2 regions of the Mesorhizobium sp. LNHC221B00 genome follow, and region 1 is predicted to be linked to the other one. Evidence: predicted binding sites of a transcription regulator. Region 1 holds the regulator's gene; the other holds the start of a gene.
What was found. Region 1 encodes LexA, which represses DNA repair genes until DNA is damaged. Its sites were predicted from a motif close to TGTTCNNNNTGTGTTCNG; they were not measured.

Region 2: a site for LexA is predicted at 3,675-3,692, ahead of X741_RS152000 (UvrD-helicase domain-containing protein). Genes of this name have one in related genera too.

Annotation. Positions count from the first base shown of each region.
Region 1 is NZ_AYWR01000006.1:180,339-185,812, forward strand. It holds gene X741_RS155955 (ABC transporter permease) at 1-727, opposite strand, end outside; gene X741_RS155950 (ABC transporter ATP-binding protein) at 733-1,512, opposite strand; gene X741_RS155945 (ABC transporter substrate-binding protein) at 1,572-2,558, opposite strand; gene X741_RS155940 (GntR family transcriptional regulator) at 2,710-3,483, shown strand; gene lexA (transcriptional repressor LexA) at 3,912-4,664, shown strand; gene X741_RS155930 (ComEC/Rec2 family competence protein) at 4,658-5,474, opposite strand, start outside.
Region 2 is NZ_AYWR01000010.1:150,181-155,654, reverse strand. It holds gene X741_RS151985 (dienelactone hydrolase family protein) at 1-286, opposite strand, end outside; gene X741_RS1000000170365 (hypothetical protein) at 520-681, shown strand; gene X741_RS151990 (hypothetical protein) at 691-1,128, shown strand; gene X741_RS151995 (glucose/quinate/shikimate family membrane-bound PQQ-dependent dehydrogenase) at 1,153-3,471, opposite strand; gene X741_RS152000 (UvrD-helicase domain-containing protein) at 3,735-5,474, shown strand, end outside.

The sequences.
Region 1 (5,474 bases):
TCTGCTTGCCGACAACCGCCTCGCCGATCATCAGCGCGGCCAGTCCGTTGATGAGGATGCCCAGCCCCATATTGACGTCGGCGAAACCCTGCGACTGCACCATCAGCGCGCCGCTTGACGCCGAAAACGCGCTCGCCAGCCCGACGCCGCCGATGGTCGCCGCCCAGACATTGATGCCTTGCGCCTCGGCCATATCAGGATTGGCGCCCACGGCGCGCACCGCGGTCCCTTTCTCGGTCCTGAAGAACATGTAGAGCGCCACGAAGACGACGAGCGCCAGAAGACCGGCAACGACGATCTTGCTGGCCGGAAAACCCGGCCGCGCGAACGGTACCCAGTCGAACACCGCGGGCGAACCGAAGACGGAGAGATTGGACTTCCCCATGATGCGAAGATTGATGCTGTAGAGCATCGTCATCATCAGGATACCGGCAAGCAGCGTGTGGATACGGAAGCGCAGATGGATGAAGGCGGTGCAGCAGCCCGCCGCGAAGCCCACGATGAATGCGACCAGGATGCCGGTCACCGAAGCTGCTCCGGCAGCCAGCAGCACGCCGCAGACGCAACCGCCCAGCGGAAACGCGCCTTCGCTGGTGAGATCGGGAAAATTCAGCATGCGAAACGGGATCATGATGCCGAGCACGACAAAGGCCAGGATCAGGCTTTGCGCCAGGGTGACCGGCATGATCGCGATGAAGCTGGAGAGAACTTCCTGAATAAAGCCCATGGGGATCAGCTCGCCAGCAGCATGCGGTCGGTCTTGACGGAAAAATGGCCGATCAGATCGATAACCGTGACCCTCGCCTTTTCCTCGCCGGTGACTTCCAGCAGGACCCGGCCCGCGTCGAGCATGATCACCCGGCTGCCATAGTCGACGGCGTGCTGCATGTTGTGGGTGACCATCAGGGTGGTCAGCTTCAGCGCGCTGACGGCGCGCACCGTCGCCTGCATGACGATCTCGGCCGTGCGCGGGTCGAGCGCCGCAGTATGCTCGTCGAGCAGCAATAAATCAGGCGATCCGCCGACCGCCATGATCAGCGACAGGGACTGCCTCTGTCCGCCCGAGAGCAGGTCTACGCGCGTGTCGAGGCGATTTTCAAGGCCGAGGCCCAGTATCGACAGGCGCTCCTTGTAGGAGGCGAGCCGTGTGGCGTTCAGCCCTTGCCGCAGAGTGCGCTTGTGGCTGCGCAGATCGGCCAGCAGCATGTTCTCCGCCACCGTCATGCTGGCGGCGGTGCCGCGCATCGGATCCTGGAAGACCCGCGCCAATTTGGCGGCGCGCTTGTGCACCGGCATGTTTGTCACATCGGCGCCATTGATCAGGATCTTGCCGGAATCGAGGATCAGCGCTCCGGAAATGGCGTTGAGCATGCTGCTCTTGCCGGCTCCGTTGGAGCCGATGACGATGCCGAACTCGCCAGTCGCCAATGACAGGCTGAGGCTGTCCAGCGCGATCTTCTCGTCGGCCTGGCCCCTGTAGAATACTTTGCGCGCGGATCGGATCTCGAGCATCGTTCCTCCCTGACCTGACGGGTGACGGCGCCCCGCCGTCCCCCCCCTCAGTCCCGATATCAGTCGACGATGCACCCGCAATCGGCCATCGAAGCCGGTATCTCGATGCCGAACGCAGCCATCGCCTTGCGGGAGATTTGCGGCATGTGGTCGTTGTAGGCCGGGCGCGATGGCGCGATCGTTTTCGGATCCTTGCCCTTGAGGATCTCAGCGGCGATGTTGCCGGCGTTGACGCCGACCTGCGTGTAGTTGACTGCAAAACTTGCCGGTACGGTGCCGTTGCGGACCGCGCTGTCGTCGGAGTTGACGACCGGGATGCCGGCCTGGCGAGCGGCCGCGGAGACGGCGGCGATCGCCGGCTGGATCAGGTTCGAAGCCGGGCCGTAGATGACGTCGGCCTTGCCGGCGAGCGAGGCGATGCGTTGCTGGATGTCATTGACGTTGTCGATGCCGACCTCCACGACCTCGAAGCCGGCCGCGGGCGCCGCCGCCTTGATCTTTTCGACGAGGGCAACGTCATTGGCCTCGCCTGGATTGTAAGGCACGCCGAAGCGCTTGGCGTTCGGCAACAGCTTCTTGGTGAAGGCCATCACCGCGGCGACATCCTGCAGATCGCTGGCGCCGGTCATACCTTCATCTCCCGCGTCCCACGACGGCACCAGCTTGGCCGCCACCGGATCGGTGACCGCGGCAAAGACGATCGGAATGCCGGAGCCCGCGAGTGCCTTCTTGGCGATCTGCGAGACCGGCGTGGTGATGGTGTAGATCAGCTTGGGCTGCTCGGCCTGCAGCTTGGCGATCATCTGCGGCACCAGCGATGCATCGAAATTGGTATGGCTCTCCGTGTAGACGACGTCCTTGCCCTCGACGAAGCCATTGTCCGTCAGCGCCTTCTTGAAGCCGGCTATGGCGGCGTTCAATTGCGGATGCTCGCCGAAATTGGCGATGCCGATACGGATCTGATCGGCCGCGGCGCTGCCGGCGCTGACCATCAATGCGCCTGCCAGGGCCAATCCCGACAGCCAAGCGGATTTCGACTTCAACATCATTTCCTCCCAGATTTGATCAGCGCCGCTTATCGGGGCACCTCCAGCGATCATGGTCAGTCCCTCGGCGCATGTCAAACATTATATATAATTCTTGCCATCACCCACCATCATATATAATTTCCCAATGGCAGAGACCGAATGGATCGCAATGCAGGACCAAAAGAACTCCACCAAGACGGAAGCCGCCTACCAGCTTCTGCGGCGCGACATCCTCACCACCCGTCTCATGCCGGGCGCCCCGCTCAAGCTCAGCGCCCTGCGCGGCACCTATGGAGTTGGCTGGACGCCGCTGCGCGAAGCGTTGTCGCGCCTCGAAGCCGAACGCCTGGTCACCGCCATCAGCAATCGCGGCTTTGCGGTCGCCCCCGTGTCCCGCGCCGAACTTGAGGATCTGGCGCGCGCGAGGATGGTCGTCGAGATACCGCTCTTCCAGGAATCGATGGAGAACGGCGGCCGGAAATGGGAAGACGCGGTTGTCACCGCGCACTACCGGCTCGCCCGCTGCAAGACCGCGGTGGACGATCCCTCGGATGCCGCCGTCGACCAGTGGGACGAGAACCACGAGGCTTTTCATGCCGCGCTGCTGAGCGCCGCGACGTCCAGCTGGCTGTTGCGGTTTCGCTCGACGATCTCGGACCAGCTGCGCCGGCACCATCGCTTTCTTGGGCTGGCGCCGACATTGCGAGCCGCGGCCGGCCTCAAGGCTGGCTACGAGCAGGCCATGGACGCGCTGCGCGAGGCGATGGCGATCGAGCACCACACGGCAATCATGGAAGCCGCCCTGGACCGCGACATCGAGCGGGCAAAAGCGCTGATGACGGCCCACATCGGCTATACGCTGCACGTCTACGTCCACAGCGAGGACGGCGACGCGAACAAGGAAGTCGCGCGCGCCGGCAGCTTGAAAGCGGTTGCCGGATGATTTCGGCACCTCCGCATCGTCCGACGCTCGACGAGATTGCCGAAGCCCGCGATCGGTACCTGCTTCCGAACCAGCTATTGTTGGCGTTTTGATTTCGTTTCGTTCACGGCAGGCAAGCCGATCGCAGGCGCGAAAATCGGCATCGCCGGGCTCTGCCGTCGGCTGATGCCGAGCCATGTCGCAAGACAGGCCACAGGCTATTAACCAAAACATTTCAATGCGGGCGACGAGCGGCAACGGGCGAAAATCCCCGATTTCCGGCCTGTCCGGCCCTGCAAATGATTACGGCCCTCTTACCAAATTCACTAAACTTTAAACGGTTGCAGAACACAACTGGAACAGATAGTGTTTGTTCTGGGTTTGTTTTTTCGATTCTGGATCAGAACCATTCTGGATCAAAACCTTGTCCAGATACCTTGGGGGCCGCCATGCTGACACGCAAGCAACATGAACTCTTGATGTTCATTCATGAACGGCTCAAGGAAAGCGGTATTCCGCCCTCCTTCGACGAGATGAAAGAGGCGCTCGACCTCGCCTCCAAATCAGGGATCCATCGCTTGATCACGGCGCTGGAGGAACGCGGCTTCATTCGCCGGCTGCCCAACCGGGCGCGTGCGCTGGAAGTGCTGCGGCTGCCCGATTCGATCGCGCCGGGCCTCAACGCGGCGAAGAAATTCTCTCCAAGTGTCATCCAGGGAAGTCTCGGCCAAGGCGGTCTCGGTCAGGGCAGCCTCGGCCGCCAGATCAAGCCGGCACCGTCGCGCTTTGCCGCTGCCGGCAATGACGACGATGCGGTTCCAGCGGTGTCCATCCCGGTCATGGGTCGCATCGCTGCCGGTGTGCCCATCGATGCCATCCAGCATCAGACGCATACTATCTCGGTGCCGCCGGACATGATCATGGGCGGCGAGCACTATGCGCTGGAGGTCAAGGGCGACTCGATGATCGAGGCCGGCATCTTCGATGGCGACACGGTCATTATCCGCAACGCCGATACGGCGAGCCCGGGCGAGATCGTCGTGGCCTTGGTCGACGAGGAGGAAGCGACCCTGAAGCGGTTCCGCCGCAAGGGTGCCTCGATTGCGCTTGAAGCCGCCAATCCGGCCTACGAGACGCGCATCTTCGGGCCGGACAGGGTCAAGGTGCAGGGCAAGCTCGTCGGGCTGATCAGGCGCTACTGAGCCGGCACGGCACTTGGCTTGTCAGGTTTGCGATAGGGCTGCAGGCCCCTCGCCTCGCGCGAAAATTTTCGCTGCGCGTGCCAGGGCCGATACGGGCTGTCCACCGCGAAGCTGATGGTTGGCGGACCGGTGGCCGATTGGCGGTCGAAGAAGATGGCCGCGCTGCCCTTGCGGGCGAGCTGCCGTTTGGTGACGACGAGAACCAGCGGATTGTGGCAGGCGTCGTAGGCCGTTGCGTCGTTGACGATGATCAGGTCGGCGAAGCCACAGGCCTTCCAGGTATCCTTGCGGTCTTCGACATGCGCTATGATCGCACCGGACGGGTGCCTGGCGAGACAGACACCGTCAGTGCAATAGAACGGCGCTCCCGGCGGCAGGCTGACGGCGTCGGCAATATCGAATTGTCCATCCGCCTTGTCGAACATCTCCGGCAGGATGATGGTTTCGGATCTCAGCGCGCGTTTCCAGTTGTCGACGGTGAATTCGTTCGGCCGGGCCCGGCTGACCGCGAGTTCGCCACCGCCGATCGGCAGCGCGACCAGCCGCGCGTCTTCCGAGACCAGCACATCCGGCGTGCGCGTGTCGGACACCACCAGCAAGCCGGCGAGCGCGAATGGAAGCGCTGCAAGCCGCAGCCACGTCGTCGCCATCGTCGCGATGACCAGGGCAATTGCCACCAGCAGAACGGATTGCTGTGAGATGAGCCCGACCGCATCGACCGGAGAGCGTTCTGATATCCACGCCGAAATGGCGATCATCGCGGTCAGGCCCTTGCCCATCAGGTAAAGGGATGGCGCATCCAGTCCGAAC
Region 2 (5,474 bases), on a different contig from region 1:
CGAGCTTGCCGGCCGGGTTTGCCGGCTTGACCAGATAGCCCTTCATCTCGCCGCCGCTGCCTGGATAGGTGATGTCCTCGCCTTTCACGCGGGCATCGTTTTCGGCAATGATCGCCGCCTGGGCGGAGTTCGCCGCCAAAAGCGGCGCGATCGCGGCCGCCGCCGCACCCGACCCGGCAAGCCTGCTCAGCTGTTCCATGAAGCGGCGGCGGTCGAGCGTCAGATGCGTGTATTCGTCATAGGCGTCGATCATCGCCTGGGTGATCACGGGTTTGACGTCGGTCATGGCGCACTCCTCGGGCCTGGACTGCCCCTGCCGTCCGCAAGATAGGGGCGAGCCTCTCATCGTCCAGTCACGGGACAGTGACATCGTTCCGCCCAGCGATCGGCGCCCGGGCGACGGATCTCATCTCCCATCACGTTTTTGTCATCGGCGACAATCTTGATGGCGCTGCCACAATAGTAGGGGAAACTGGCTGATCGGCCGCCCAATGGCGGGGCCTGGAGGAAACGACGCCGATGACCATGCCGATCTTGGCAACAGCCTTCATGATTGCCGCGGCCGCCATGCTGGCGATGCGCACGGCTGTTGTTGCCTCGAGCCGCGAGTCCATGGTCAAGAAGTCGATGGTCAAGGTTCGCAGCCAGCGCCATCCGGCAAACACGAAAATCCAGGGTTGAGGTGAAGTCATGGACGTACAGGACATCGTGAACACCGTTTCGCAGAAGGCGGGTCTCGACCAGGCAACGACGGAAAAAGTCGTCGGCACCATTTTCTCGGTGCTCGAGCATGAGGCGGAAGGCACCAGCGCTTCGTCATTCTTCGCCAAGATCCCGGGCGCCGATGCGCTGGCGCAGAAATATGACGTCATGGCCGCCGCCCCTGCCGGCGGCGGTGGCGGCTTCCTGTCGTCGCTGCAGGGCGCGCTTGGCGGCGTCCTCGGCGAAAAGGCCGGCGCGCTGGTCAACGGCCTCGCCGCGCTCAAGGCATCCGGCCTCGACATGGCGCAGATCCAGAAGGCCGGCGAAACGCTGGTCCAGCAGGCCGAAGCCGCCGCCGGACCGGATTTGACCAACCAGGTGCTGGGCTCGGTGCCCAGCCTGAAGGGCCATCTGGGGCTCGGCTAGAGCCGACGGTTTGGTGTCACTCCCCTACTTCGGCAGCGCGTAGGCCATCACGTAGTCCCCCGGCTTGGTGCCAACCGAGCCGTGGCCGCCGGCGACGATGACCACGAACTGACGTCCGTCCGCCACCGTATAGGTCATCGGCGTTGATTGCCCGCCGGCCGGCAGCCGCGCCTGCCAGAGCTGCTTGCCCGATGTCAAATCATAAGCGCGCAGATAGTCGTCGACCGCCGCGCCCAGGAAGGCGACGCCGCCGGCGGTGATCATCGGCCCGCCAATGCCGGGCACCCCGACCTTCAGCGGCAGCGGCAGCGGCGTCATGTCGTAGACGGTACCGTTGCGGTGCTTGTAGGCGATCGCGCCTGTCCGGAGATCGACGCCGGCGACATAACCCCAGGGCGGCGCCTGGCAGGGAATGCCGAGCGGCGACAGGAACGGTCCCATCACCACCGCATAGGGAGCGCCGTCATTGCGGTTCAGCCCCTGCTCGCTGCCCTTGGTGTCGTCGCCCGGCGCCGGCACGTCCGCGCGGGGAACAAGTCTCGACGTGAAGGCGAGATAGGTCGGCATGCCGAACATCACCTGCCGCACCGGATCGACCGCCACGCCGCCCCAGTTGAAGACGCCGAAATTGCCGGGATAGACCAGCGATCCCTGCAGCGAGGGCGGCGTGTAGCGGCCTTCATAGCGCAATTTGTGGAAAGCGATCCGGCAGGCCAGCTGGTCGAACATGGTGATGCCCCACATGTCGGCATCGGTCAGCGGCTTCGGGTTGAAGGAGAGGTCTGAAGCCGGCTGGGTCGGTGACGTGTGGTCGCCTTCGATGGCGCCACCTGGCGCCGGCATGTCCTTGACCGCGATCACCGGGTCGCCGCTGCGCCGGTCGAGCACATAGAGGTCGCCCTGCTTGGTCGGCCCGACCAGCGCCGGCACGATCGAGCCGTCGGCCTTGGTGATGTCGATCAGGGTCGGCTGCGCCGGCACGTCCATGTCCCACAGGTCGTGATGTACGGTCTGCCGCACCCATTTCAATTGTCCTGTGTTGAGGTCGAGCGCGGTGATCGAGGAGGAGAATTTCTCGACATTGGCGCTGCGGCCCATGCCGAGCTGGTCCGGCGTCTGGTTCCCGAGCGGCACATAGAGCAGGCCGAGCTTCTCGTCGGCGCTCGGCGTCGACCACATGTTGGGCGAGTTGGCGGTGTAGGTCTGGCCGGGCGCCAATGGCGTCGTCTGGTCCGGATTGCCGGAATCCCAGTTCCACAGCAGTTTGCCGGTGGCGGCATCATAGGCGCGGATGACGCCGGACGGTTCCTGTGTCGAATAATTGTCGTTGACCGCGCCGCCGACGATGATCTTGCCGCCCGCGATCAGCGGCGCCGAGGTCGAGTAGTAATAGCCTGACTTCGGGTACGGCATCCCGGTCAGAAGGTTGAGCGTGCCGCCCTCGGCGAAGGCCGGACAGACCTGCCCGTTGGCGGCATCGAGCGCGATCAGCCGCGCGTCCGAGGTCGGCAGGTAGACGCGGGTTGCGCAGGGTTGCCCGGCAGCGCCGGCGGCATCGGCATAATAGGATACGCCACGGCAGGTCTGGTGCTGGCGATCCTTGTCGAGCTTGATCTTGGGATCGTAGCGCCATTTTTCCTTGCCGGTCGCTGCATCGACCGCGATGGCAAAATTGTGCGGCGTGCAGATGTAGAGCGTGTCGCCGACTTTCAGCGGCGTGACCTGATAGGTGGTCTCGCCAACATCGTCAGGCCCCTTTACGTCGCCGGTCCGGTAGGTCCAGGCTGGCTTCAGGTTGGCGACATTGTCCGGCGTGATCTGGTCGAGCGGGGAATAGCGCTGGCCGAATTGCGTGCGGCCGTAATAGTGCCACTCGCCGGCCGGCACATCGCCGCCAAGATTGGCGTTGGGGGTCACCTTGTCGGTGTCGAGCGCGCCGGCGATGTCCTGGGGGTCCGTGGTCATCGAATAGCCGGCCGCCGCCAGCGACGCCAGCACCGCCAGGATCAGCGGCGCGCGTCCGTCGGGACCGGCAAGCCCCCGCCTCGCCCACGGCGTCAGCAGCCACAGCGCCACCAGCACGATGATGCCGCCGCGCGGGCCGAGTTCCCACCAGTCGAAGCCGGTTTCCCAGACCGCCCAGGCCAGCGTGCCGATCACGATCGCCGCATAGAGCCACAGTGCCGTGGAGCGGCGCCGGTAGAGCAGCCAGGCGGCGATCAGGAAGGCGAGACCGGCGATGATGTAATACCAACTGCCGCCCAGCGAAGCCAACCAGATGCCGCCGGCGCCAAGCGCCAGGCCAAGCAGAAAAAGAACGAGGGAGGTGATGGTGACAGCCAAGATGATACTCCTTCGACTGTTCGCGCTCGACTGCGCCGCCATGGGCAACCCGGCATTGCGTTCACGCCCGGAACACAACTTTCCTCCGCCCGCCCCGCCTGTCAAGCTTGAGCCATGCGGCGTGATAGGGACTGTCTCCCCGGCTGCAAACGCTGGGCAGGCCGATCGTCCGTTGGCTAGGCGGCCGGATAAGCCACTTTACCGGGAACAAAACGTAGACACTTCTGGTCTTTCCCTCCCGAATCACTACATTCGGGGGGAAGATGTCCGGCTTTTCCGAAGACATGCCCTTTTTCGACGAACCCAATGCGCGGCCCACGGCCCCGTCGGGCATTGCCGCGCGCGCCATGGCTGCCCGCAGCGGCCACAACAATGCGCCCGACTATCTCAAGGGTTTGAATCCCGAACAGCGGCTGGCGGTGGAAACCACCGAAGGCCCGGTTCTGGTGCTGGCCGGCGCCGGCACCGGCAAGACCCGCGTGCTGACCACCCGCATCGCCCACATCCTCGCCACCGGCAAGGCCTTCCCGTCACAGATTCTCGCGGTGACCTTCACCAACAAGGCCGCGCGCGAGATGAAACAGCGCATCGGCATCCTGATCGGCGAAGGCAATGTCGAAGGCATGCCGTGGCTCGGCACCTTCCACTCGATCGGCGTGAAGCTGCTGCGCCGCCACGCAGAACTCGCCGGCCTGAGATCTGACTTCACCATCCTCGACACCGACGACGTCGTGCGGCTGATCAAGCAGTTGATCCAGGCCGAAGGCCTGGACGACAAGCGCTGGCCGGCCAAGCAGTTCGCCCAGATGATCGACGGCTGGAAGAACAAGGGCCAAGGCCCGGCCGACATCGCCGAGGGCGACGCGCGCAGCTTCGCCAACGGCAAGGGCCGTGAGCTCTACAAGGCCTATCAGGAACGCCTGCAGACGCTGAACGCCTGCGATTTCGGCGACCTTCTGTGCCATCCGATCCGCATCTTCCGCGCCAATCCGGATGTGCTGAAGGACTATCACAGGCGCTTCAAATACATCCTCGTCGACGAGTACCAGGACACCAACACCGCCCAGTACATGTGGCTGCGGCTATTGGCGCAGCGGCCGGATTCAGGGCGCGCGTCAACGTCGACGGATCTGCGATCGGCCGAAGGTCGCAAGCCCGACCGGGCGTCCGAGCCGTTGCGAGGGCCCCGCGGAGGGCCCGCGCCGGCAGGCGCGGAACAGCCCGTGAGCGATAACAAAGTCAACATCTGCTGCGTCGGCGATGACGACCAGTCCATCTATGGCTGGCGCGGCGCCGAGGTCGACAACATCCTGCGCTTCGACAAGGATTTTCCTGGCGCCACCATCATAAGGCTGGAGCGCAACTACCGCTCCACCGCGCACATCCTGGGCGCTGCCTCCCATCTCATCGCCCACAATGAGGGCCGCTTCGGCAAGACGCTGTTCACCGACCGCAACGATCCCGAGGACGGCAAGGTCAATGTCCACGCCGCCTGGGATTCCGAGGAGGAAGCCCGCGCCATCGGCGAGACGATCGAGGCCTATCAGCGTCAGAAGCACAATCTCAACGACATGGCGATCCTCGTCCGCGCGTCTTTCCAGATGCGCGCTTTCGAGGACCGCTTCATCACGCTCGGCCTCAACTACCGCGTCATCGGCGGTCCGCGTTTCTACGAGCGCATGGAAATCCGCGACGCGCTGGCCTTCTTCCGCATCGTCGCCAATGGCGGCGACGACCTCGCCTTCGAGCGCATCGTCAACGTGCCCAAGCGCGGGCTGGGTGAAGCCACCATCCGCCAGATCCACGATACGGCGCGGGCGCTGCGCATCCCGATGCTGGAGGCTGCCGCCAACCTCGCCGAAAGCGACGAGCTCAAGCCGAAGCCGCGCGCCGCGCTGCGCGAGGTCGCCGCCAATTTCGAACGCTGGCAGAAGGCGCTGGAAACCACGCCGCACACCGAGCTCGCCGAGACCATTCTCGAAGAGAGCGGCTACACCGACATG